One region of the Variovorax sp. Soil_C_33 genome, then DNA from elsewhere that is predicted to be linked to it. Evidence: predicted binding sites of a transcription regulator. Region 1 holds the regulator's gene; the other holds the start of a gene.
What was found. The regulator FNR, encoded in region 1, switches genes on or off when oxygen is low (the NO sensors DNR and NnrR bind a similar motif). The targets are predictions, from matches to a motif close to TTGATNNNNATCAA.
Positions count from the first base shown of each region.

Region 2: AC3A6B_RS26975 (universal stress protein) is a predicted target of FNR. The motif match lies at 6,018-6,031, and genes of this name have one in related genera.

Region 1 is NZ_JBDGJK010000015.1:30,800-42,596, reverse strand. It holds gene AC3A6B_RS21745 (heavy metal translocating P-type ATPase) at 1-1,293, shown strand, start outside; gene ccoS (cbb3-type cytochrome oxidase assembly protein CcoS) at 1,293-1,430, shown strand; gene ccoN (cytochrome-c oxidase, cbb3-type subunit I) at 1,496-2,935, shown strand; gene ccoO (cytochrome-c oxidase, cbb3-type subunit II) at 2,947-3,573, shown strand; gene AC3A6B_RS21725 (cbb3-type cytochrome oxidase subunit 3) at 3,584-3,721, shown strand; gene ccoP (cytochrome-c oxidase, cbb3-type subunit III) at 3,731-4,645, shown strand; gene ccoG (cytochrome c oxidase accessory protein CcoG) at 4,653-6,092, shown strand; gene AC3A6B_RS21710 (FixH family protein) at 6,113-6,388, shown strand; gene AC3A6B_RS21705 (hypothetical protein) at 6,394-6,639, shown strand; gene fnr (fumarate/nitrate reduction transcriptional regulator Fnr) at 6,620-7,336, opposite strand; gene AC3A6B_RS21695 (hypothetical protein) at 7,459-7,605, shown strand; gene AC3A6B_RS21690 (sulfite exporter TauE/SafE family protein) at 7,608-8,318, shown strand; gene AC3A6B_RS21685 (hypothetical protein) at 8,333-8,965, shown strand; gene AC3A6B_RS21680 (YgaP family membrane protein) at 9,154-9,402, opposite strand; gene AC3A6B_RS21675 (bifunctional acetate--CoA ligase family protein/GNAT family N-acetyltransferase) at 9,439-11,797, opposite strand, start outside.
Region 2 is NZ_JBDGJK010000023.1:35,700-47,496, reverse strand. It holds gene AC3A6B_RS27015 (hypothetical protein) at 13-348, opposite strand; gene AC3A6B_RS27010 (universal stress protein) at 609-1,451, shown strand; gene AC3A6B_RS27005 (universal stress protein) at 1,558-2,058, shown strand; gene AC3A6B_RS27000 (hypothetical protein) at 2,430-2,837, shown strand; gene AC3A6B_RS26995 (bifunctional aminoglycoside phosphotransferase/ATP-binding protein) at 2,893-4,446, shown strand; gene AC3A6B_RS26990 (hypothetical protein) at 4,537-4,746, opposite strand; gene AC3A6B_RS26985 (universal stress protein) at 4,840-5,394, opposite strand; gene AC3A6B_RS26980 (universal stress protein) at 5,437-5,958, opposite strand; gene AC3A6B_RS26975 (universal stress protein) at 6,094-6,516, shown strand; gene AC3A6B_RS26970 (trypsin-like peptidase domain-containing protein) at 6,518-7,912, shown strand; partial or broken gene AC3A6B_RS26965 (hypothetical protein) at 8,201-8,341, opposite strand; gene AC3A6B_RS26960 (hemerythrin domain-containing protein) at 8,488-9,072, shown strand; gene AC3A6B_RS26955 (YoaK family protein) at 9,301-10,083, opposite strand; gene AC3A6B_RS26950 (hypothetical protein) at 10,265-10,696, shown strand; gene AC3A6B_RS26945 (DUF2933 domain-containing protein) at 10,722-10,973, shown strand; gene AC3A6B_RS26940 (methyltransferase family protein) at 10,954-11,607, shown strand; gene AC3A6B_RS26935 (hypothetical protein) at 11,585-11,797, shown strand, end outside.

The DNA of each region.
Region 1 (11,797 bases):
AACCTGTCGTCCGCGGTACAGATCCAGGTTGAGTCGCTGGGCCGGAACACGCGCTTCGCGCAGATCGTGGCGCTGATGGAGAGCGCGTCGCTGCAGAAGCCGCGGCTCGCCCGGCTCGCGGATCGCGCGGCGCGGCCCTTCCTGGTGGCCGTCCTGGCTGCCGCCGTCCTTGCCGCGGCATTCTGGTGGCCGGTCGACTCGGGCCGGGCGCTGATGGTCGCGGTGGCGGTGCTGATCGTCACTTGCCCCTGCGCGTTGTCGCTCGCCACGCCGGCGGCGATGCTCGCGAGTGCGGGCTTCCTGGCGCGTCGCGGCGTCGTGGTGCGCAATCTGCAGGCGCTCGAGGCGCTCGCCTCGATCGACACCGTGATCTTCGACAAGACCGGCACGCTGACGCGCGATGTGCCCCGACTTGACCGCGCCTATTGCCGCCAAGGCATGCGCCCCGGCGACGCGGTGGAGCTTGCCGCGGCGATCGCCGCGCAGTCGCTGCATCCCGCAGGCCGTGCGCTCGTCGCGGCCTGGAGTGCCCAGCTCCGTGCCGCGCCGGCATGGGAGGTCCTTCAACTGACCGAGCATGGTGGGCTCGGACTCGAGGCACGTGTTCGCCGAGAAGCGGCGATGGACGACACCGCCCGTTGCGTGCGCCTGGGCTCGGCAGTTTTTTGCGGGGTGCCTGCACTGGAGATCGACGCCCCGCAGGTGCATATGAGCGACGCACAGGGCTGGCTGGCGAGCTTCGTGCTGGCCGAAGATCTTCGCCCCGATGCGAGCGTCGCGGTGGCTGCGCTGCAAGGGCAGGGCGTGTCGGTGCAGCTTCTCTCGGGTGACCGCGACGCGGCCGCGCGCCAGGTCGCCTCCCGTGCCGGCATCAAGCATGCCAGGGGCGACTGCGCGCCCGAGGAGAAGCTTCGTGTCCTGCAGGCGCTGCAGACGCAGGGCCGGCGCGTCGCGATGGTCGGTGACGGCCTCAATGACGGCCCGGTCCTCGCGCACGCGCATGTCTCTTTCGCATTCGGCAATGCCGTTCCGCTGGCGCAGGCGCGTGCCGACTTCGTCGTGCTGGGCGGCTCGCTCGCCGTCATTGCCCAAGCCGCCGCGCAGGCGCGCCGCACGCTGCGGGTGGTGCGGCAGAACCTCTGGTGGGCCGCCGGCTACAACGCGCTTTGCGTGCCGCTGGCCGCCGCAGGCTGGCTGCCGGCCTGGCTTGCCGGGCTCGGGATGGCGGCGAGTTCGCTGGTCGTGGTGCTCAATGCGGCGCGCCTGGCCCGGCCCGTGGAGGCAGGACGCTGATGGACATCCTGTTTCTCCTGATTCCCTTTTCGGTCGTGCTCGTGCTGGTGATCCTGGGCGGGCTCTGGTGGGCCGTCGAGCGTGGCCAATTCGACGACGTCGAAGGCGAGGGCGAGCGCATTCTGCGCAACGATTGATCTGCATCAAACCGCCTCTCATGCCGCGCCGGGACACTGACCGCAATCCACGAGAAGGCCAGAAGATGCAAGTATCCAATCCTCCCGCAGCGGTCTACAGCGACACCGTCGTGCGGCAGTTCGCCCTGATGTCGGTCGTGTGGGGGGTGGTCGGCATGCTCGTTGGCGTGATCATCGCCTCGCAGCTGGCCTGGCCCGAGCTCAACCTCGGCATTCCCTGGCTCAGCTACGGCCGGCTGCGGCCGCTGCACACCAACGCGGTGATCTTCGCCTTCGGCGGTTGCGCGCTGATGGCCACCAGCTTCCACGTGGTGCAGCGCACCTGTCAGGTGCGCCTTTTCGCGCCGGCGCTGGCTTCTTTCGTCTTCTGGGGCTGGCAGGCCGTCATCGTGGCCGCGGCCATCAGCCTGCCCATGGGGTACACGAGCGGCAAGGAATATGCGGAGCTCGAATGGCCGATCGACATCCTGATCGCCCTCGTGTGGGTGGCCTATGCGGTCGTGTTCTTCGGCACCATCGGCACGCGCAAGGTCCGGCACATCTACGTGGCCAACTGGTTCTACGGCGCCTTCATCATCGCGGTCGCCTTGCTGCACATCGTCAACAGCGTGGCGATGCCCGCCGGCTTGATGAAGAGCTACTCGGCCTATGCCGGCGTGCAGGACGCGATGGTGCAGTGGTGGTACGGCCACAACGCGGTCGGCTTCTTCCTCACGGCCGGCTTCCTCGGGATGATGTATTACTACATCCCCAAGCAGGCAGGCCGGCCGGTGTATTCATACCGGCTCTCCATCGTTCACTTCTGGGCGCTGATCTTCACCTACATGTGGGCAGGACCGCACCACCTGCACTACACCGCGCTGCCGGACTGGACCCAGTCGATCGGCATGGTGTTCTCGCTGATCCTGCTGGCGCCGAGCTGGGGCGGAATGATCAACGGCGTCATGACCCTCTCGGGCGCCTGGCACAAGCTGCGCACCGATCCGATCCTGCGCTTCCTGATCGTGGCGCTCTCGTTCTACGGCATGGCGACCTTCGAGGGTCCGATGATGTCGATCAAGACGGTCAACGCGCTCTCCCACTACACGGACTGGACCGTGGGCCACGTGCACGCCGGCGCGCTCGGGTGGGTGGGACTGATCTCGATGGGCTCGCTCTACTACCTGATCCCGAGGATGTACAGCCGCACCGAGATGCACAGCGTCAAGGCGATCGAACTGCATTTCTGGATGTCGACCATCGGCATCGTGCTCTACATCGCCGCCATGTGGATCGCCGGCGTCATGCAGGGCCTGATGTGGCGCTCCATCAACCCGGACGGCACGCTCACCTACACCTTCGTCGAGAGCGTCAAGGCCACCTATCCCTACTACGTGGTGCGCCTGATTGGCGGTCTGCTCTACCTGGGCGGCATGTTGGTGATGGCGTGGAACGTCTGGATGACTGTCATCGCGGGACGCTCGGTGCGCGCATCCATTCCGCTGCCGGCAGCCGCTCACGCCTGAGAAAGAAAAGCATGAGTTCCAACGCTCCCAAGTCCGGCTTCTCGCACGAGAAGATCGAGACCAACAACTTCCTGATGATCGTGCTGATCCTGCTGGTCGTCGCCGTCGGCGGGCTGGTCGAGATCGTGCCGCTGTTCTTCCAGAAATCGACCACGCAGGCCGTGACGGGCATGCACCCGCCGAGTTCGCTGCAGGTGCTGGGCCGCGACGTCTACGTGCGCGAGGGCTGCTACAACTGCCACTCGCAGATGATCCGGCCGTTCCGGGCCGAGACGCTGCGCTACGGCCACTACTCGGTCGCCGGCGAATTCGTCTACGACCACCCGTTCCAGTGGGGCAGCAAGCGCACCGGCCCTGATCTGCAGCGCGTCGGCGGCAAGTACAGCGACGAGTGGCACCGCATCCACCTGAATAACCCCCGCGACCTGGTTCCCGAGTCGAACATGCCGGCCTACGCCTGGCTCGAGAAGGCGTCGCTCGATGGCGCCCAGGCCGTCTCGCACATGCGTGCCCTGCGCCGCGTGGGCGTGCCTTTCACCGATGAGCAGCTCGCCACTGCGGCGGCCGAGGTGAAGGGCAAGACCGAGATGGACGCGCTGGTGGCCTATCTGCAATCGCTCGGCCTCGCCGTTAAGTAAGAAGCACGCCATGGACATCACCACCTTGCGGATCGTGGCCACGCTGGCTTCCTTCGCCACCTTCATCGGCATCTTCGTATGGGCCTACTCGCGCCGCAACGCGAAACGGTTCGAGGGCGCAGCCCAGCTGCCGTTCGAACAGGACTGAGAGAACAACATGAGCGATTTCTTCAGCGACTTCTGGGCGAACTACGTGGCCCTTGCCACGCTCGGCAGCATCGTGCTGTGTGCGCTGCTGCTGTGGCTCGTTGCCCGCGCGAAGGTTCCGGGCGGGACCGATGGAACGACCGGACATGTCTGGGACGAGGACCTGCGCGAAGCCAACAACCCGATGCCGCGCTGGTGGGTCGGCCTCTTCGTGATCACGATCGTCTTTGGCCTGGCCTACCTGGTCGCCTACCCTGGTCTGGGCAGCTACAAGGGCGAGCTCGCATGGAGTACCGAGAACGAGTACGCGAAGGACCTTGCCAGGGCCACGCACGAACTCGAGCCCGTCTATGCCGCCTATGCGGCCATGCCGATCGAGCGCGTCGCGAGCGAACCCGCAGCGACTGCGATCGGGGAACGCCTGTTTCTCAACAACTGCGCGCAGTGCCACGGCTCGGACGCGCGCGGCAGCAAGGGCTTCCCGAACCTGGCCGACGGCGACTGGCTGCACGGCGGTGCGCCGGAGAAGATCAAGGAATCGATCACCCTGGGTCGCAAGGGCGTGATGCCGCCGATGGCCGAGGCGGTCGGCACCCCCGAGGATGTCAAGAACGTCGCCAACTATGTGCTGAGCCTTTCGGGCAGCCCGCACGATTCGGTCCGCGCCGGCCTGGGCAAGAGCAAGTTCAGCGCCTGCGCGGCCTGCCACGGCGTCGCGGGAACAGGCAATCCGGCGGTTGGCGCGCCCAGCCTTGTCGACAGAGTCTGGCTGCATGGATACGGCCAGGAGGCTATCGTCTCGATCATCAACACAGGCAGGACCAATCAGATGCCGGGGCAGCAGGGCCGACTGACCGAGGCCCAGATCCATGTGCTGGCCTCCTATGTCTGGGGCTTGTCGAACAAGCCTGGCGCTGCTCCCTAAGGCTGTCATGAAGGATGCCGCTTCCGCGTCGACCCCGGTGAGGCGTCGGGTGATCCCGATCGCCGCCGCCAAGGAAGGTGGCGGCCTGTTCGTCGCGCACCAGAAGGTCTACCCCCGCACGGTGCTCGGCGTCTTCGCGCGCTGGCGCTGGGCGATGGTGTTCCTGACGCAGCTCGTTTTCTATGGCCTGCCTTGGCTCGAATGGGGGCAGCGCCAGGCGGTGCTGTTCGACCTGGGCGCGCGGCGCTTCTACATCCTCGGGCTGGTGCTGTACCCGCAGGATCTGATCTACCTCACCGGGCTGCTGGTGATCTCGGCGCTGTCGCTCTTCCTCTTCACCGCGGTGGCGGGGCGGTTGTGGTGCGGCTATGCCTGTCCGCAGACCGTCTACACCGAGATCTTCATGTGGGTCGAGCACAAGATCGAAGGCAACCGCATCGCGCGCATGCGCCTGGACGAGGGCGATCTCTCGTTGGAGAAGCTGGTCAAGAAATGGTTCAAGCACATCGTGTGGCTCGGCATCGCACTGTGGACCGGCTTCACCTTCGTCGGCTACTTCACGCCGATTCGCGAGTTGAGCCTCGCGTTCCTGCAGACGCGCATGAGCTCGTGGGAGGTGTTCTGGGTCTTCTTCTACGGCTTTGCGACCTACGGCAATGCGGGTTTCATGCGCGAGCAGGTCTGTATGTACATGTGTCCCTATGCGCGCTTCCAGAGCGCCATGTTCGATCGCGACACGCTGATCGTGAGCTACGACAGCGAGCGTGGCGAACCCCGTGGGGTGCGTTCCAAGAGCAGCAACGCCCGGGCTCAGGGGCTTGGTGACTGCATCGATTGTTCGTTGTGCGTGCAGGTCTGCCCGACCGGCATCGATATCCGAAAGGGGCTTCAGTACGAGTGCATCGGCTGCGGCCTCTGTGTGGACGCCTGCAACACGGTAATGGACAAGATGGCCTCGCCGCGAGGTCTGATCCGCTACGCGACACAGAACGGCATGGCCGGCCATTGGACGCCCAGGCAGGTGCTGCGCCGCGTGCTGCGCCCACGGGTGCTGATCTACACGGGCTTGCTCGCTGCGCTGACGATGGGCGTGCTGGCGAGCCTGGTCGTGCGCATGCCGCTGAAGGTCGACGTGGTGCGCGACCGGGCCTCGCTCGCGCGCATCGTCGAGGGCGGCCAACTCGAGAACGTCTATCGGCTGCAGATCATGAACGCGACCGAGCAGGTGCAGCGCTACCGCATCGAAGCTACGGGACTGCAGGGCTTGAGCGTGTCGCCGCCTGAACCGGTCGAGGTCGGTTCGGCGCAATCGCGTTGGGTCGCGGTGCGCCTGCAGCTTCCCTATGGCAGTGCCACCGCGGGTTCCCACGTCGTGCACTTCGACGTGCGCTCGGCCGACGGCAGCGCGCAGGTGTCGGAGAAGGCGACCTTCCTGGTGCCTCGTTGAGTTCGCTGAAAGGAAACGAGATGAACGATCACGTGATGACTTCCCCGAAGAGCGACCCCTGGTGGCAGTTCCCGCTGCTGTGGATGGTGATGGCCGGGCCCGCCCTGGTCGTCGTCGCCAGCTTCGTGACGCTCTGGCTCGCCCTGCGCACGCCCGATCCGGTGGTGGCGCCGGACTACTACCGAAAAGGCATCGAGATCAACAAGCCACCGGTCGAGAAGAAGCTTATGCCCGCTCTGGCGGGGCGCAACCACGCGGCGACGCCTGACGCCGACCTGCCCGCACCCAAGCGCTGACGGCCATGAAGACGCGCGACTGGATGTCGATTCTCTGGCCCGCCTTCTTGCTGGCGAGCGTGGCCGAACTGCTGGTGTTCGCGCTGGTCGATCCGGGCGACCTTCACTGGCGCGGCGAGGCCGTCGGCCTGTCGCGCCATGCGGTCTACGCGGCCGGCTTCTTCGCCTTCTGGGTGCTGGCAACAGGGTCGAGCGCGTTGACGCTGCTTCTGACCAGGCCAGCCTCCGAGATCAACAACCCGGAGGATTGACGATGCGCCGCAGCGCCTCGGCGTCGACGATGCGAAGGTTGCGCTTCTCCACCTCGACGATGCCATCCTCCATGAACTTGGAGAGCGTCCGGCTCACCGTTTCGAGGGTGAGCCCGAGGTAGCTTCCGATCTCCTCGCGCGTCATGCGCAGCACGAACTCGGAGCGCGAGAAGCCGCGCGCATGCAGGCGCTGCACGAGGTTGAGCAGAAAGGCCGCGAGGCGCTCCTCGGCCCGCATGCTCCCCAGCAGCAGCATCACGCCGTGCTCGCGCACGATCTCGCGACTCATGATCTGATGCACGTGGCGCTGCAGCGCAGCGACCTCGCGCGAGAGTTCCTCGATACGGTGAAAGGGCATCACGCAGACCTCGGCATCCTCGAGCGCCACCGCGTCGCAGGTGTGCTGGTTGTTGACGATGCCGTCCAGGCCGATGATTTCGCCGGCCATCTGGAAACCGGTGACCTGGTCGCGCCCGTCCTCGGTCGCCACGCGGGTCTTGAAGACGCCCGTGCGGATCGCGTAGAGGGAGGTGAAGGGCTCGCCGTTGCGAAAGAGCGTCTCGCGGCGCCTGACCTTGCGCCTCGTGGCCACGATCTCGTCGATGCGTTTCAGCTCGCCCGGCTCCAGGCCCGCAGGCATGCACAGTTCGCGCAGGGTGCAGCTGGAGCAGGCGACCTTGATGTGTTCGGCTTTCATGATGGTGTCGGGGTTTGTGGCCATTCTGTGGTGCGGTGCACCGTGCGGGCTTGACGCACATCAAGGATGGCGGGTCGACCTGGCCGCATAGTGGGTCACCGCCCGCAGACTGACCGCCGCAAATGAACTCTCCTGCCGTCGCCCCCGCCGACTCATCGCTCGTTCTGCCGTCTGCCGACGCCAAAGCCAAGGTCGAGATGCTGTCGCGCTCGATCGCCGCTCTCACGGCGGCTGGTTGTGTCTACATCGGCATGGACCACTTCGTCTGACCATGCAGACCGCACTTGCCAGCACTGCGCTCCTGATGGGATTGATCGGCGGACCCCACTGCGTCGCGATGTGCGGTGCCGCCTGCTCCGGGGTGATCCGCATCGTTCGCGCGCCCGCGAGCGGCGCCGCGATGCTGGCGACCGATGCGCGAGATCCTTCCGTATCCGTGGTCTTCCACGCGGGCCGGATGGCCGGCTATGCGGCCGCCGGTGCGCTGGCCGCGGCGGCGGTGCAGAGCCTGGCCTTCGCGAGCGAACAGGTTGCGGCGTTGCGGCCTCTGTGGGTATTGCTTCACGTGTTCGTCCTCGCCTGGGGCCTGGGGCTTGCCGCCCTGGGGCGCCAACCGCTCTGGGCGCAAGGCATCGGGCGTACGCTCTCGATGCGCCTTCGCCCACTCACCGGTTCGCTCGGTGGATTGCTCGTGACCGGCGCGCTCTGGGTCTCCATGCCTTGTGGCCTGCTCTACTCGGCACTCATGCTCGCGAGCTTGGCCAACGGGCCGCTGCAAGGCGCCTGGGTCATGGCGCTCTTCGCCGCAGGTGGCACCGTGTCGCTGGTTCTTGCGCCCTGGCTGTGGCAGCGCCTGCGCCTGGGGGTCGGCATGGCGCGCAGGGAATGGGGGACCCGGATTGCGGGCGGACTGCTCGCAGCGGTGGCGCTGCAAGCGCTGTGGACCGATCTGAGTCATCAGATTGCGCTCTGGTGCCGTTAGAAAGGGGAGCATTAATGAACAATCGCGCCGTCACGCTCTTCGTCTTGTCGGCTGCGTGGATCGCGCTGGGAGTTCCCTGCGCCGCCCAGCAGGGCGCGGCGCCCCCGCCAGCGCAAGCACGGGCGCAACTCCCGGCGCAGACGCAGCGCTTGACGATGCATGACCGCGCGTACCAGGCGGCGCTCGATGCCGTTTCGGCAACGCGGAAGGCCTCACGGGACGGCGGTGCCGCGCTGGTGAAGGCCAGAAGCTATGCACGCTCGCCCTCCGATCGCAACGCGCAAGCGGCGCGCCGCGCGGCACGGAAGACCCAGTCGTCTGCGCACCACGCCTGGCAAACGGCGCTTGTGGCGGCCGCTCTCGCGACCAGCCGCGCCGAGATCGCGGCCCGGGAGGCGGCGCACGCAAGCGAGCAAGCCTCCATGGCCTGGACCCGGGCACTCGAACAATTCGAAGCAGCGTCCGAGCGAACCCCTGGGGCGAACAGGGCGGAGGCCAAGCGAGCCGCAGCAACGGCCTACGAGGCATTGGGGACTGCGCGCGAGGCCTTGCGTAGCTCGGCGAGGGTCAGCCACGGCGCTGCCGAAGCATCGTGGAGAGCGAGAAAGCAGGCGCTGCAAGGTGATTCGGCCGTGACCGCGCCTTGACGGCGGCCCCCCTTCAACGCAGTGCGAACGAGGCGGCCGCGCCAGGGACATCGCAGTGGCATCAGTCCAGGGTGATCCAGGCAATCAGCGCCTGAAAGAAGAGCCACAGCGCCGCCGCACCGAGCAGCACCAATGCCGCGACGATCATCCACATGGCAGGTCTTCCCAGGCGCTTCGATGGGGCGGCATCACGGCCGTCCTGGCCGGTCTCGGGAGCCGGGGCTGCCACAGGTGCTGACGCCGAACAGCGTGTAGGCGGGACACGCACCCAGCAGGCCCGTCAACAGGGGCACGATGCCGAAATACCCCCATGGGCCGATCGCGCCGGCAACCGACATGCCGATGAGCGCGGCACCCGCGGTGATACGAAGGAGGCGATCGGCGTTTCCGACATTCCGGTTCATTGCGTGTTCTCCATGGAATTCGAGTGCATGCATCGTGCTTCAGTCGCGCCCCGGCGTGCTTGCGTTGGATCAAGGATCGGCGACCGGGCTGCCCAGGGTCTTGACCATGCGCCGCACGCCCGAGCCGGCCGGCTCCGTCGGGTCCGCCTCGAAGCCCAGATCGCGGCAGAGATTCAGCATCCGCTTGTTCTCGCGCAGCACGATGCCCACGAGACGGCCGGTTCCGCGGCTGATCGCGTGGTCAATCAATTGCTGGAACAGAAGCCTGCCAAGTCCCGCGCCCTTGAGATCGGAGCGCACGATGATGGCGAACTCGGCCTCCACCCGGTCGGGGTCGCTCACGGTGCGAGCCACGCCTAGTGTTTCGTGCACGCCCTGCGCGTCGAGCGCTTCGGCAATGAATGCCATTTCCCGGTCGTAGTCGATCTGGGTGAGCCGGGCCAGTTCGCTGCGCGGCAGCTCGCGCCTGGTCTGGAAGATGCGCATGCGAATGTCTTCCGGGTCGAGCCGTTCCAGGAAGCGCCGGTGCTGCGCTTCGTCCTCGGGACGGATCGGCCGTACGGTGATCTCGCGGCTGCTCCAGGTCAGCCTGCGAGCCCATTGCGAAGGATAGGGAAGGATCGCGAAGCGCTCGGCCCCAGCGACTGGCTGTCTCGAGACGCGAATGCGGGCATCCAGGGCAATGGCGCCCGATTCGTCGACAAACAGCGGGTTGATGTCCAGCTCCGCCAGCTGCGGCAGATCGGCGAGCATCTGCGACACGGCGATCAGCACGTCGTAGAGCGCGTCCATCCGGGCCGGCGGATGGTCGCGGTAGCCGGCGAGCAGGCGCGAGACGCGGGTGCGTGAGACCAGTTCGCGCGCCAGGCTGCGGTTGAGTGGAGGCAGGGCGACGGCGCTGTCCGCGGTCACCTCCACCGCGGTGCCGCCCTGGCCGCAGAGGATCACCGGACCGAAGACACTGTCGATGCTGGCGCCAACGATGACCTCCTGCGCGTGCGGCCGGCGCACCATCCGCTGCACGGTGAAGCCATCGACGTGCGCATCGGGCCTCGCGGTGCGCACGGCCTGGAGCATTTCGCTGACGGCATGGTCCAGCGACGCCTGGTCGCGCAGATCCAGGCGCACGCCACCCACGTCGGACTTGTGCGTGATGTCGCGCGAGACGATCTTCAGCGCCACCGGATAGCCGACTTCTTGCGCGGCAGCAAAGATGGCCTGGGCCGACGCGGCCACAGCGATGGTCGGCGCCACCGGCACGCCGTATGCCTTGAGCACTTCCTTGGCCTCCTGTTCATCGAGCCATTCGCGGCCTTCGGCAAGAACCCCATCGAGCTGTCGTCGCGCTGCGGCGAGATCGGGTGCCGCGTTCTCGCTCGCGCTCGGCGCCTCGGTCAGCATCTCCTGATTGCGCCTGTAGGTCTGCAGCATCGCGAAGGCGCGAACGGCTTCCTCGGGCGTCCGGTAGTCGGGCACGCCAGCCTGCTCGAACAGCTGGCGCGCCTGGGCGACAGCGGCGTCTCCGAGCCAGGCGCTCATCACGCGCTGACCGTTCTCGCGCACCAGCGGCAGGCAGGCCCGGGCGATGTCGTCGCTGCGCACGATGGCCGTCGGGGCATGGACGAACAGCACGGCGCCGGCTGACTCGTCGGCGAGCAGGGCCGACAGGGTCGCGGTGTAGCGTTCGATCGGCGCGTCGCCGATGATGTCGATCGGATTGGCGCGTGACCAATTGGATGGCAGTGCGTCGTCCAAGCGCTCCAGCAGCGCATTGCGGGGCTGCGCCAGCGTGATGCCGGCCTGCGCGGCCGCGTCGGCGGCCATCACGCCGGCACCGCCGCCATTGGTCATGATGGTGAGCGTGTCGCTGCGGTTGCCCCGGAAGCGCGCCAGGATCTCGGCCGCCATGAACAGTTCCTGCATCGTGTCGACGCGCAGCATGCCGGCGCGGCGGATGGCCGCGTCGTAGACGATGTCCGAGCCGGCCAGCGCACCGGTGTGCGAAGCGGCGGCATGCACGCCGTTGCCCGCGCGCCCGGCCTTCACGATGATCACCGGCTTGTTGCGCGCTGCCGCCCGTGCGGCTGACATGAACTTGCGAGGCGACTCGATCGATTCGACATAGAGCAGGATGGATCGCGTGCGCGCGTCGCTGGCCAGGTGGTCCAGCAGGTCGCCGAAGTCGACGTCGCAGTGCTCGCCGAGAGACACGAGGTGCGACAGGCCGATGCCGCGGCTCTTGGCCCAGTCGAGCATCGCGGTCACCAGCGCTCCCGATTGCGAGACGAAGGCCAACTCGCCCGCCAGCGCGTCGGTGTGGGCGAAACCGGCGTTCAGTCCGATGTGCGGGCTCAGCAGGCCGATGCAGTTGGGGCCGAGCAAGCGCATCAGATGCGGTCTGGCCGCGTCGAGCGCCGCCTGCTTCTGC
Region 2 (11,797 bases), on a different contig from region 1:
CGTTGCCCCTCGTCAGGTGCCGGATCGAAGTCTCCTGCCGCCGTGCCACCAGGCCAGATGGGCGCCGCGCGAGCGCTCCTCCTGCGGCGGCATCCGCGCCGGCTGCTGCACCTGCGTCGCCTCCCGATCCTGCTCATCGCCCAACGCCTTTCGACCGCGTGGCGTGACCTCCAAGGCGATGGCGGGATCCTGGCGCGCGCAGTTGTCGCAATCGACGTGGACGGCTGGAATGAATGCCTTGACGTATCCCATGGCGTCAAGCACCCGCAACCGGTCAATCAGGGCTTTGTCGGAAATGGTGAGGGGGAGCTTCGCCCCGGCGAGCTTCCCCAAGAGATTCATGCACATCGCTGGGTCTCCTTCAGTCTTGAAGCCAAGGAGCGAACAAAAGGGAGGGTTCGGCTGTCATGTCGAGTGAGCGACATGGGCGCCTTCCTGTTTCGCCCCGAATGCTTGACATATTCCATCGTTGTGGCGCGCAGGTTGTTGCGCTGGATCAAGCTTCCAGTGTTCGAGCCATCGATCTGGGCGTGCTGCGCATTTGATCGCCGTCAAGTTGATTGGAGGTGAGGTGGTCGAGGATGCGAACTTCTTCGAAAGGATGACCTATGGACTTCAAGACCATCCTGGTTCACCTGGACCACACGGACAGGTGTTCCGCCCGCGTCGCGCTCGCGGCGGGGCTCGCCAGGGCGCACGGCAGTCACCTGATAGGCCTCGTGCCGACGGGTTTGTATGACGGCGTCATTCCCGCGGATGCGATCCCGACGGGTGTCACCGACTTCATCGCCGAATCGGCGGACCATCTGCGCCGGCGCGCGGAAGCGATCAGTGAAAGTTTCAAGGTCCGGGTGTCCGGGCCGAATCCCGTGTCGCACGAGATTCGACTGACCGATGGGACGGCAGTCGATGCCATCGTGCAGCATGGTCGCTCGAGCGACCTGATTGTGCTAGGCCAGGAGGATCGCTCGGCGAGGTCGGACACACCGGCGCACGGCCTCGTGCCGCGCGTGATGCTGCAGGCCGGCCGTCCTGTGCTGGTCGTTCCCTACGCGGGAATCGCCCAGCCGGAAGCGAGGAACGTGTTCGTCGCGTGGGATGGATCCCGCGCGTCGGGGGTGGCGATGCGCGCTGCGTTGCCGCTGCTGGCCAAGGCGCGCCAGGTGAAGCTCGTTTTCTGCCGCAGACTCGGTCAGCCTCACGAGCCGGCGCGATTGCTTGTTGCCGAAACACTCCAGTGGCTCCAGCGGCACGGCGTCAAAGCAACGGCCGAGGAGGACGTGATCGAGATCGACATCGCAGCCGCGCTGCTTTCGCGGGCCTGCGATCTCGGCGCCGACCTGATGGTGATGGGCGGCTATGAGCACTCGCGCCTGCGCGAGGTGGTGCTTGGCGGCGTCACGCAGCAGATCCTCGCGCACATGACCTTTCCGGTCTTGATGGCGCATTGAACTAGGCGCGTGCGGCAACGCGCCCTGAGTTGACGTGCAGCAAGGTCGAAGGGCCTCCGGCCGCTGAAATTGAGCGAACTTTTACCGTCTCACTCGAAGGATAGTCATGTACCAACGTATTCTGGTTCCCGTCGATGGCAGCCCGACCTCTCTGCGTGGCCTGGATGAGGCTCTTCGCCTGGCCAAGCTCACGGGCGCGACACTGAGGCTCGTGCACGTCGTGGACGAATTGAAGTATGTGACCGGCTTCGAGACCTTCGCGGTCTACAGTTCGGACGTGGTCCCGTTGATGGAAGCAGCCGGCGAGCAGGTTCTCCGGCAGGGGAGGGAGCTTGCGGAGCGCGCCGGGATCAAGGCGGAAACGGTGCTTTTCACCTCGCTTGCGGGTCGCGTATCGGAACTCGTCGTCGAGCAGGCGAGGGCGTGGAACGCCGAGCTCATCGTGATCGGCACGCACGGTCGCCATGGCGTCGGGCGCGTGCTGCTGGGCAGCGATGCGGAACAGGTCCTGCGCATCTCACCGGTCCCCGTACTGGTGGTCAACGCCCATCAGCCAGATGCCGAACCAAGCCGCGCAGCGTCAGCGCCCGCGACGGCCCAGGTGTGAGGCGAGGCTGCTGCGCTAGCCAGCGCTCGGGGGGCGCCCAGGTGTTGCGATGGACAACGCGCAGCTGCATTCCGCGCAATGCCGGCCTTGCGCGCGGTGATGGCCCTCAGACTGGCCTGGCGGGGTGGCGGGTAGCGCAGCGGCTGGCAACGACGGTCGAGAATCTGGCTGCCTCAAGCGGCCAGCCTGATGCGACGAGCCCGATGCGGCGTAGTCGCGATCGATGTGGATCTTGATGCGCGTCAAGCCTGCCATCCGGTGTTGCGCAGAAACTGGGCGATGAGACTTTCCCGCGTCGACGTTGAGCTAACAGCTTGTCATCGGGGCGACCGCCTCCGTCTTGTTCCTCCACGCCGTCCAGGAGTCTGAGCATGCCCACAAAGATCGTCGATTTCTCCGCCCGGTCCAAGATCCTTCGGGCAGAACCCTTCAATGCCCATTTCTGGGAGTGCACGCCCCTGGAATTCAAGGCCTATCTCGGCAGGCCGCGGGAGTTTCTCAGGAGGATGGGCATCGGGCTGCCGGCCGATTGCCGCATCGAAACCACCATAGAAAACCACGACTGGCTCGGCCAGGAGGCCCCCGATTTCGACGGCGAGAATGACACGGTGGTCTGCAATGTGGGAAGCGGCAACGTCGCCCGCCATGTCTACCGAGTCGTCAGCTACGCGCATGACCGGTCGGCGGTCGGGGAGTTCAAGAAGCAGTTGTTGCACAAGGCCAACCAGCAGCAGGTCAAGGAGAAGGCCAGACGCGGCAAGAAGCGCAAGGCGAAGTAGTCTCGTCCGATCCCGCGCTCGGAACGAGTGGACCCAGGCCATGGAGACTGTGGGCATGAAGTTGACGGATTCCGCGGCCGTCGCGGCAGACCGTACGCTGGTGACGGCCCTGCGCGATCGCCTGCGGTCGGACACCGGCCAAGCGGTCGCGCTGGTGGAGACCCACATCTCCTGGGTGCTGCTGACCGCGCAGGTGGCCTACAAGCTGAAAAGGCCTGTCTCCTTGGGTTTCCTCGACTTCAGCACGCTCGCGGCACGCAAGCATTATTGCGAGGAGGAAGTGCGCCTCAACCGGCGGCTTGCGCCTTCGCTGTACCTCGGCGTGGTGCCGGTGACCGGCACCAGGCAGGCTCCGCGCCTGGGTGAAGGCGAAGCCATCGACTTCGTCGTCTGCATGCGGCGCTTTCCCGAGGATGCATTGCTGCAACGCTTGCTGCCGGCCGGGCGGCTGGCGGATGGCCGTCTTGAACAGTTTGCGCAGCGGCTGGCCGCCTTCCACGCCCAGGCACAGGTTGCGGCGCCGGCGTCCGCGTTCGGTGCTCCGACCCGGGTGGGGCGCTCGGCAGTCGATGCCTTGGCACGTCTGCGCGCCGATGATGGCGCGAAGCGCACAAGGAATCTGCAGGCATGGATTTTCGAGCAAAGGAAGGCGTTGCGCACGGCCTGGTTTGCGCGGCAGCGCAGCGGTGCGGTGCGCGAATGCCACGGCGATCTTCATCTGGCCAATGTGGTGCTGGTCGATGACCACCTGACCGCCTTCGACTGCATCGAATTCGATCCTGCTCTGCGTTGGATCGACGTGATGAGCGACGTCGCCTTCCTCACGATGGACCTCAAGGCGCATGGTCGAAAGGATCTCGCGTTCCGCTTTCTCGACGCGTACCTGCAGCACAGCGGCGACTACGCCGGTGTGCCGGTGTTGCGCTTCTACGAGGTGTATAGAGCCCTGGTGCGTGCGCTGGTCGGCCGGCTGCGTGTGCGCGCCGGCGCTGATGCTGCGCCGCCTCTCGAGCCGGACTACCTGGCCTGTGCGGAACAGCAGACCTCAGGCGCCGCGCCGCGCCTGATGATCACGCACGGGCTGTCGGGCTCGGGAAAGTCGACCATGGCCGCGGCGCTGCTCGCGGCCGCCGGCGCGATCCGCATCCGGTCAGATGTCGAGCGCAAACGCCTCTTCGGGCTCGGGGCGCAGCAACGTTCAGCCGAGCAGGGTGCCGAGATCTACACGCAGGATGCGACGCGGCGCACCTTGGCCCGGCTGGCCGAGTGCGCGCGCGCAGCGCTGCAGGCCGGCTACCCGGTGATCGTCGACGCGGCCTTCCTGCGTCGCGACGAGCGGCTGGCGTTCCGGGCGCTGGCGGCTGAGCTGCGTGTGCCGTTTTCGATTCTTCGTTGCCGCGCGGCCGATACGCAGCTGCGGCGGCGGGTGGTGGCGCGTGAAGCCGAGGGACGCGATGCGTCGGAGGCGACCCTGGCCGTGCTGGAGCGGCAGCTCGCCACCCACGAGCCACTGGATCCGGGCGAGTGTGCTCTCGCGCTTGAGGTCATCACGGACGAGCCGGTGGATACGGTCGCACTGAGCGCGCGTTGGCTTGCGCTGTCCCCATGAGTCAAGCCGGCGGCGCACCGGAGTCGGGGTGTACCGGACTCTCATTCGGCGTGGAGAGGCTGGGGCGCCAGTTCCCGCTGGCGGTGGCGCTCAGTTTGGAAGGCTCGGAATCACGTCCGGCCACGAAAGTTCGCGTCCGATCATGGCGCGCGCATAGAGATAGTTGTTCAGCATTCGCTCGCCGAGCGAATCCATGTCCACATGGCCTGTCGGGTCGCACGGAAAGGCGTAGGCGCGTCGGCCGGCGAAGAGTGGCTGGAAGCGCAGTTCGTAGCCGCTGGATGCATGCGAGGCGTTCATCACATTCTCCTTGGTGCGCCTCGCTGCTGCTGGAAGAGGGTAGACAAGCGATCCGGCACGGCCTCAATCTAGATCGCCCGCTTAACGGTACCGTCAACGCAGTGCATCCGTAGGAAACATTGCGTGAACCGCGCGTCTCACGATTCGAACGCCGCGGCGGGCGAGCGGCCCGCAAGTTCCCGATTCGGGTCCCGCGCTGCCGACGAATCGATCTCCTGCGCACGCACCAGCAGGACGGGCGCCGTCGAGGTGCGCAGAATGCGCTGCGCATCGCTGCCCAACATCCAGCGCCCGATTCCTCGGGCCATGAGTGCCGAGGACGATCAGGTCTGCGGGCCATCTCCTTGCTTCGGACGCCACCTTTTGGTCGAGCGGGCCGGAGAAGTCGCTGTGCAGCACGGTGTCGACCTCGACGCCGTTTCCCAGTGCATCGGCCTTGGCTCTTTCGAGGATCCGCTCGCCGCTGGCGCGCAGCGCATCCAGCCACCCGCCCGCACGGGCCGAGGTGTAAAGCTCCATGGAAAGCTCATCGACCACAGGGATCAGGCGAAGCCGTCCACCGGTCAGCTTGGCGACGCGGATGGCCTCCTCGAGTCCACGATTGGATGGCGGACTGCTATCGATGGGAACAAGAATGCGCTGATACATGACCCGTCCTTCGTGTGATGGTGAGGCGACGCGCGCGGCCAGTCACTCGAAGGCCAGGGCGCCGGTCGGCAAGCTGACATGCGTTGGCGCCTGAATCGCATCGGCCTTCGATTCGCTCTCCGGCGCACGGACCAGCAGAACCGGCACGCAGGCATAGCGCAGGATGTGCTCCGCGCTACTGCCCATGACGGCGCGGCCAACCCCGCGGCGGCCGTGGGTGCCGAGGACGATCAAGTCTGCGGGCCACTTGGCGGCTTCGGCATTGACCACCTCGTGGACCGAGCCCGCAAAACTGTCGCACAACACCTCGTCGGCTTCGATGCCGGCGGCCTGTGTGGTGGCCGCGGCCTCATCGAGGAGGCGCTTGCCGTTCTCGCGCAGCACGTTCAGCCAGTCGCCGGCATATCCGGCGTAGGCGTCCATGGCAAGGGCGAAGGACAGTTCGTCGATCACATGGAGCAGCCGCAGCCGTCCGTGCGTGAGTTTGGCGACGCGAATGGCTTCGTCCAGGCCGCGGCGAGATGTCGGACTGCCGTCGATGGGAACAAGGATCTGCTGGTACATGACGCGCTCCTTCGGTGCAGGTTGGGGCGGTCAGTATCGGAATGGTGGCGCTGCACATATTGATTTGGCGCAAAGGAGATCGATGAACTCGCGACGAACATCAGGCGATCCGAGACTTTCAATCGAAGGAACATCATGAAGATTCTTCTCGCGGTGGATGGCAGCGACTACACGAAGCGCATGCTCTCCTACCTGGCAGCGCACAAGGATGGGCTGGGCGCAGGTCATACCTATACGGTTTTCTATTCGGTTCTCCCTGTACCACACCGGGCGGCTGCCTTCGCGGGGCCTGAGCTCGTTCATGGCTACTACGAAGATGACGCGCGGCTGGTGCTTGAGCCGATTCGGGCGTTCCTCTCGGAGCACGGTATCGAGGCTTCCTTCGTTCACAAGGTGGGCCATCCGGCCGACGAGATCGCCGCGTACGCGCAAGCTGGCAAGTTCGATCTGCTGGTCATGGGCTCGCACGGCGCCGGTGCGTTGAAGAATCTCGTGCTCGGCTCTGTCGCCACGAAGGTGTTGGCGCAATGCACGGTGCCGGTCCTGCTGGTGCGCTGAGATGCTGCGCAAGCCGTTCGCACGCGGTGTCGTGGCGGCGATGCTCGGTGCACTGGCGTTTCTGGGCACCACGCATGCGTGGTCTCGCGATGGCCCCTGTCTTGACCAGGTCGACGCGCCGAGGCAGGGTGCCGACTTCGTGGCGGCGGTGGCACGGCAGGCACCGGCTGTGGTGAGCGTGCTGGCGATCGGGCAAGGCACAGAGTGGGGCGACAACGATGAGAACGGGATGCTGGCCCGATCCCGACCGGGATCGGAGCGCGCGTCTGCGTCGGGCATTGTCGTGAGCGCTGATGGGTACGTGCTGACTAGCGCGCACGTGGTGCGCGGGGCCCAGGAGACATCGGTCCTCGTCGGGGGGCAGCGTCGTTGGCCGGCCGACGTCGTCGGGCTCGACCGGCGCACAGACGTGGCGCTCCTGAGGATCGCCGCGACGAACCTGCCGGTCGCTGCCATCGGCAGCAGCGCGCGCCTGTGCGCCGGAGAATGGGTGGCAGCGCTGGGAGCGCCATTCGGATTCGAGCAAAGCGTGACCGCCGGCTTGGTGAGCGCCAATCCGCGCTTCCTGCCGGGCGGCACCGGCGAGCCCATGATCCAGACCGACGTCGCGCTCAATCCCGGCAATTCGGGGGGGCCTCTATTTAACAAGCGCGGCGAAGTCGTCGGGATGAACTCGATGATCTATTCGGATAGTGGCGGATATCTGGGGGTGTCGTTCAGCTTGCCGATCGACACGGCCATGCGGGTTGCCGCCGATCTCCGGTCGACGGGTCGCGTGACGCGCGGGCAGATTGGCGCCCGGACTCAGGCGCTCACCGCGGATCTTGCGCTCGCGTTCGGGCTCGATGCTCCGTTGGGGGCACTGATTGTGCGTGTCGATACCGGCGGACCGGCGGCGAATGCGGGCCTTCGCAGCGGTGATGTCGTGCTGGGCGTCGACGGCAACACGGCCATGACCTACCCGGAGATCCAGCAACGCGTGGCGGCTGCCCGCCCAGACACTTCGATCACGCTGAACATCTGGCGGCGCAAGGCGCCGCTAACGGTGCAACTCACCGTTGCGCAAAGCGCACCCGATCTTCCGCAGCGCGTCGCCTCCCGGGACGGGCGCGAACCGCGTCTTGGGCTCGACCTGGTCGAGCGCACAGCCAAGCAGGCGGGCGGGCTGCTCGAGCCGGGACTCTATGTGAGATCCACCTCGGGATCCGCCCAGCGGGCAGGTCTTCGCCTCGGCGACGTGATCCTGGCCGTCAACGATGTCGGCGTCTCCGGCATCAGCGATCTGGACCGAGCGCTTGAATCGATCCGCCAGGGCGAGACCGTGGCCCTGCTGATCAGGCGCGGTTCGATCACCACCTTCGTGCCGGTGACACCGCCCGTCGGGCTTACACGCTGAGCGCTTCCAGGCGGTCGATGAAAACGACCAGCCCGGGAAGGATGTTTTTGCGTGCTGCAGCCGTCGTGAACCACCAGGCAGTCCGGTCTGCTTTCGCGCACGTCCTGAGCTTGCCCGATCGCGGCGGCCATTCGAGCTCGAAGCTGCCGGATTCGAGCGCGCCTCGGGATCGCAATCGTCTTCGAAGGACCAGGCCGACACGAGCTTGCCGCTACGCTGGCGAGCCTCTCCCAGGCTCAAGTGGCGCGTGCCGCGCACAAAGCCGGTCTCCTCGGCGAACTCCCGTTTGGCGGCGTCAAGGGCGCTCTCGACGTCACTGTCGTACTCGCGCTTCGGAAAGGACCAGGCGCCCTCGTCGCGCCACGCCCAGAACGGCCCAACGGGGTGCACCAGCAGCACCTCGAGCACGCCGTCACTGCGACGATACATGAGCAGTCCAGCACTTCGCTTCGCCATCTGGGCGCATTGGGGCCACGCGCCGGATCATGCGCAGGCCAAAGCGACGTTCATTTGATCTGCAGCAAGGCCGCGCTACGACCGACATGGGAGGCTAGAGTTTTCCAACTGGAATTTGTATGGTCCACACCACCACCCGAATCATCCGTGATGAGCATTCGGCCCTGTCGGCCATGCTGCGCTCCGTTCTGTTGCTCTTGGCGCAGCATCGGCGGCAAGGTACGCTGCCTGACTTCGGCGCGCTGCGCGCGATGCTGTTCTATGTCGACGAGTTTCCCGAGAAACGGCACCATCGCAAGGAGTCGGAGTTGTTGTTTCCGAAGCTGCGTGCGCGGACGCCGCTTTCGCGTGAACTTCTCGATCGCCTGGACGACGACCATGCGCGTGGCGAGCGAAGAATCCGCGAGCTCGAACACGCCTTGCTCGGCTTCGAGATGATCGGCGAGCCACGCCGGCAGGCCTTCGAGCAGGCGGCAGAGCGCTATGTTGATTTCTATCTTGCGCACATGGCGATGGAAGAGAGGGAGGTACTGCCATTAGCCGAAAGGGTGCTCACCGATGACGATTGGGCGGACCTCGACGAGGCATTCAGCGCCAACCGGGATCCGTTGACCGGATGCGAACCCGAAGCGGACTACCACGCGCTCTTCACGCGCATTGTCAACGCAGTGCCTGCACCGATCGGGTTGGGCGCAGCCAGTTGACGTCGTCCATCGACCGGTGGGCCCGGAAGTCGTCCGTCGCCGCGGGCGATGCGACTGGACCGCCTCGGAGGGAGAGCGCACTTCCATCGCGCCCTGTCGGCGGTAAGCGATCGGTGCGCTGCTTGCCCCGACCCTCGGGTTGCCCTGCCGAACTGGCTGGTGAAGTAGGAAGTCCGATGCCCAGGACGCCTTGCACGAGTCGCCAGCGCTCGCGTGAAGAGGCGTCAATCAGTTCCTCTTTCGCGACCTGGCCGCGCGGCCCCAGCGGCGCGCAAGAGTCGTCAGATCGTCGGCCGCCGGAACGATTGCAAGCCCCAGCAGTACCAGGGCGAGAGGCACGGTCGAGACGTAGCCGACGTACTTGAAGCCGACAGCGCCAAGCACACCACCGGCAAAAAAGAAGACAGCGAGAAGCGTGAGAACGCGCAGGCGGTCTCGGTTGGCAATGACGCGCAGATGCGAGGGCGGGCCGGCGGCATTTCGATAGAACAACTTCCCAAGCTCGATGCCGATGTCGGTCACGATGCCGGTGAGGTGGGTGGTTCGAATTTCGGCGTGCGACAGCTTGGTGATCACCGCGTTCTGCAGTCCCATGATGAAACAGAGAAGCATCACCGTCACTGGAACAAAAAGGCCCCGCATGTCGGACAGTCGGGCGCCAAGGACGCCGAAGCAGATCAGCAAGGAGGCCTCCGTCAACAGCGGCAGCGCGTACTCGCTGTGCATTCGGCGGCGCCGGGCGTAGTTGACCATGACCGCGGAGCTTGCAGCGCCTGCGAGGAACGACAACAGCCCACCCGCCCCGCTGAGCACCACGTCGTATACGCCCAGGACAAGGTTGTCGGCCATCGAGGAGACGATGCCCGTCATGTGAGAGGTGTACTGCTGTACGGCCAGGAACCCGCCGGCATTGATGGCCCCGGCCACGAATGCCAATGCGAAACCCAGGTGGCGATTCGCATTCGCGGTTCGTTTTCGACCTGTAAGGCGTCTGGCGTAGTTGATGGGCATTTCGTTGGCGAAATCCAGATGTTAAGCGTCCGGCAATTGATCCGGGCGGTGGCGAGCGGAAGCTCCGCACAGCGTTGCATCAGGCCGCGCGATTGATATTCGTCAAGGAAGCAAGCAACTGCAGCGAGCATGCTCTTAAGCGATTGCCGCCGATTTTGCATTCGCATCGAAAGGAACTGAAATGAAGAAGATGATCCTGATCACCGCAGCGCTGATGTCGCTTGCCGGTTGTTCATCGTTCCCAGGCGCGGGAGCCAAAAAGGCTGATGAACATGCCGCGCATCACCCCGCAACCACCGCAGCGAAGGCCGACACCGCCAAGGTCGACGAGCAAATGAAGCTGATGCAGGACATGCATCAGAAGATGAAGGCCGCCAAGACGCCCGCCGAGCGTTCGGCGCTGATGAAGGACCATATGAGCGCGATGCAGGGCGGCATGAACATGATGGGCCAGATGAGGAGCAGCATGCCGGGGCAAGCAGGTGGCAAGTCCTCGATGCCGGCGGACCCGCCCATGCAGAAGAACATGATGGAGCGCCGCATGGACATGATGGAAATGATGATGCAGATGATGATGGACCGGGAAGCGGCAAAGCCTCCGGCAGCCAGGTAGCGTCCTCGGTCGTGGAGGCATTGAGATGGATGCGCGAAGCAACGGATCGCCGGCATTCTGGCGCTCGCCCGGCGGAATCGCCCTGCTTGTCGTCGCACTCGTCGGCGGCTTCTTCCTGTACACGGAGCACCGGGCGCACTTGCTCGGGGTGCTTCCGTTCCTTCTCGTGCTTGCCTGTCCGTTGATGCACGTCTTCATGCATCACGGGCACCGCCAGGGCGGGCATTCTCGAGGCCACACCCCACGGGAGCAGGACAATGAACAGCGCCAACAATGACTACGGCCTCTGGGGCCTGGTATTGCTGAACTCCTTCGTCTTCGTGGGATTCGCCTACAGCTTCTTCAAGCCGACCACGCTTCGGGACTGGAGGAGCTTCGGTGCGTACTCGGCCTTCATCGTGGCGCTCTTTGCAGAGATGTACGGCTTCCCGCTGACGATTTTCCTGTTGTCCGGCTGGCTCAGCGTCAAGTTTCCCAATGTCAACCTGTTCGGGCACGAGGCGGGACACCTGTGGTGGCTGTTCACCGGCCAGCACGGCAATCCGCACAGCGGCGTGTTGCATATCCTGAGCTTCGTAGCCATCTTCGCCGGCTTCGCGCTGTTGTCCAAGGCGTGGCAGGTGTTGTATTACGCGCAGCGGCGACACGAACTCGCGACAGCCGGCCCATATCGCTTCATCCGGCATCCGCAGTACGTTGCGTTCGTTCTCATCATGTTCGGATTTCTGCTTCAGTGGCCGACGGTGCTGACGCTCGCCATGTTCCCGGTCCTGGTCGTGATGTACGTTCGGCTGGCGATGTCCGAAGAGCGCGATTCGGAGCACGAGTTCGGAGACCCCTGGCGGGTGTACGCAGCGGTGACACCGCGCTTTCTTCCCTCATGGGGGCGTGCTCGCCATCGGAATGCCTAGCGTTTCGGCTCGCATCAAGAGTGCCGAGCTGCTGTCTGGCATCGGCGCTGTCGCCCTTGGACTGGGTTTGGGGTTGCTCGCGCCGATGCCGATGCAGCGATTTGCGCTGCCCTTGTTCGGCACCGGCGTGCTGCTGCATGGCGCCGGTATGACGCTCAAGCATCGGCTGGAGGTCGGCGAACGCCAACTG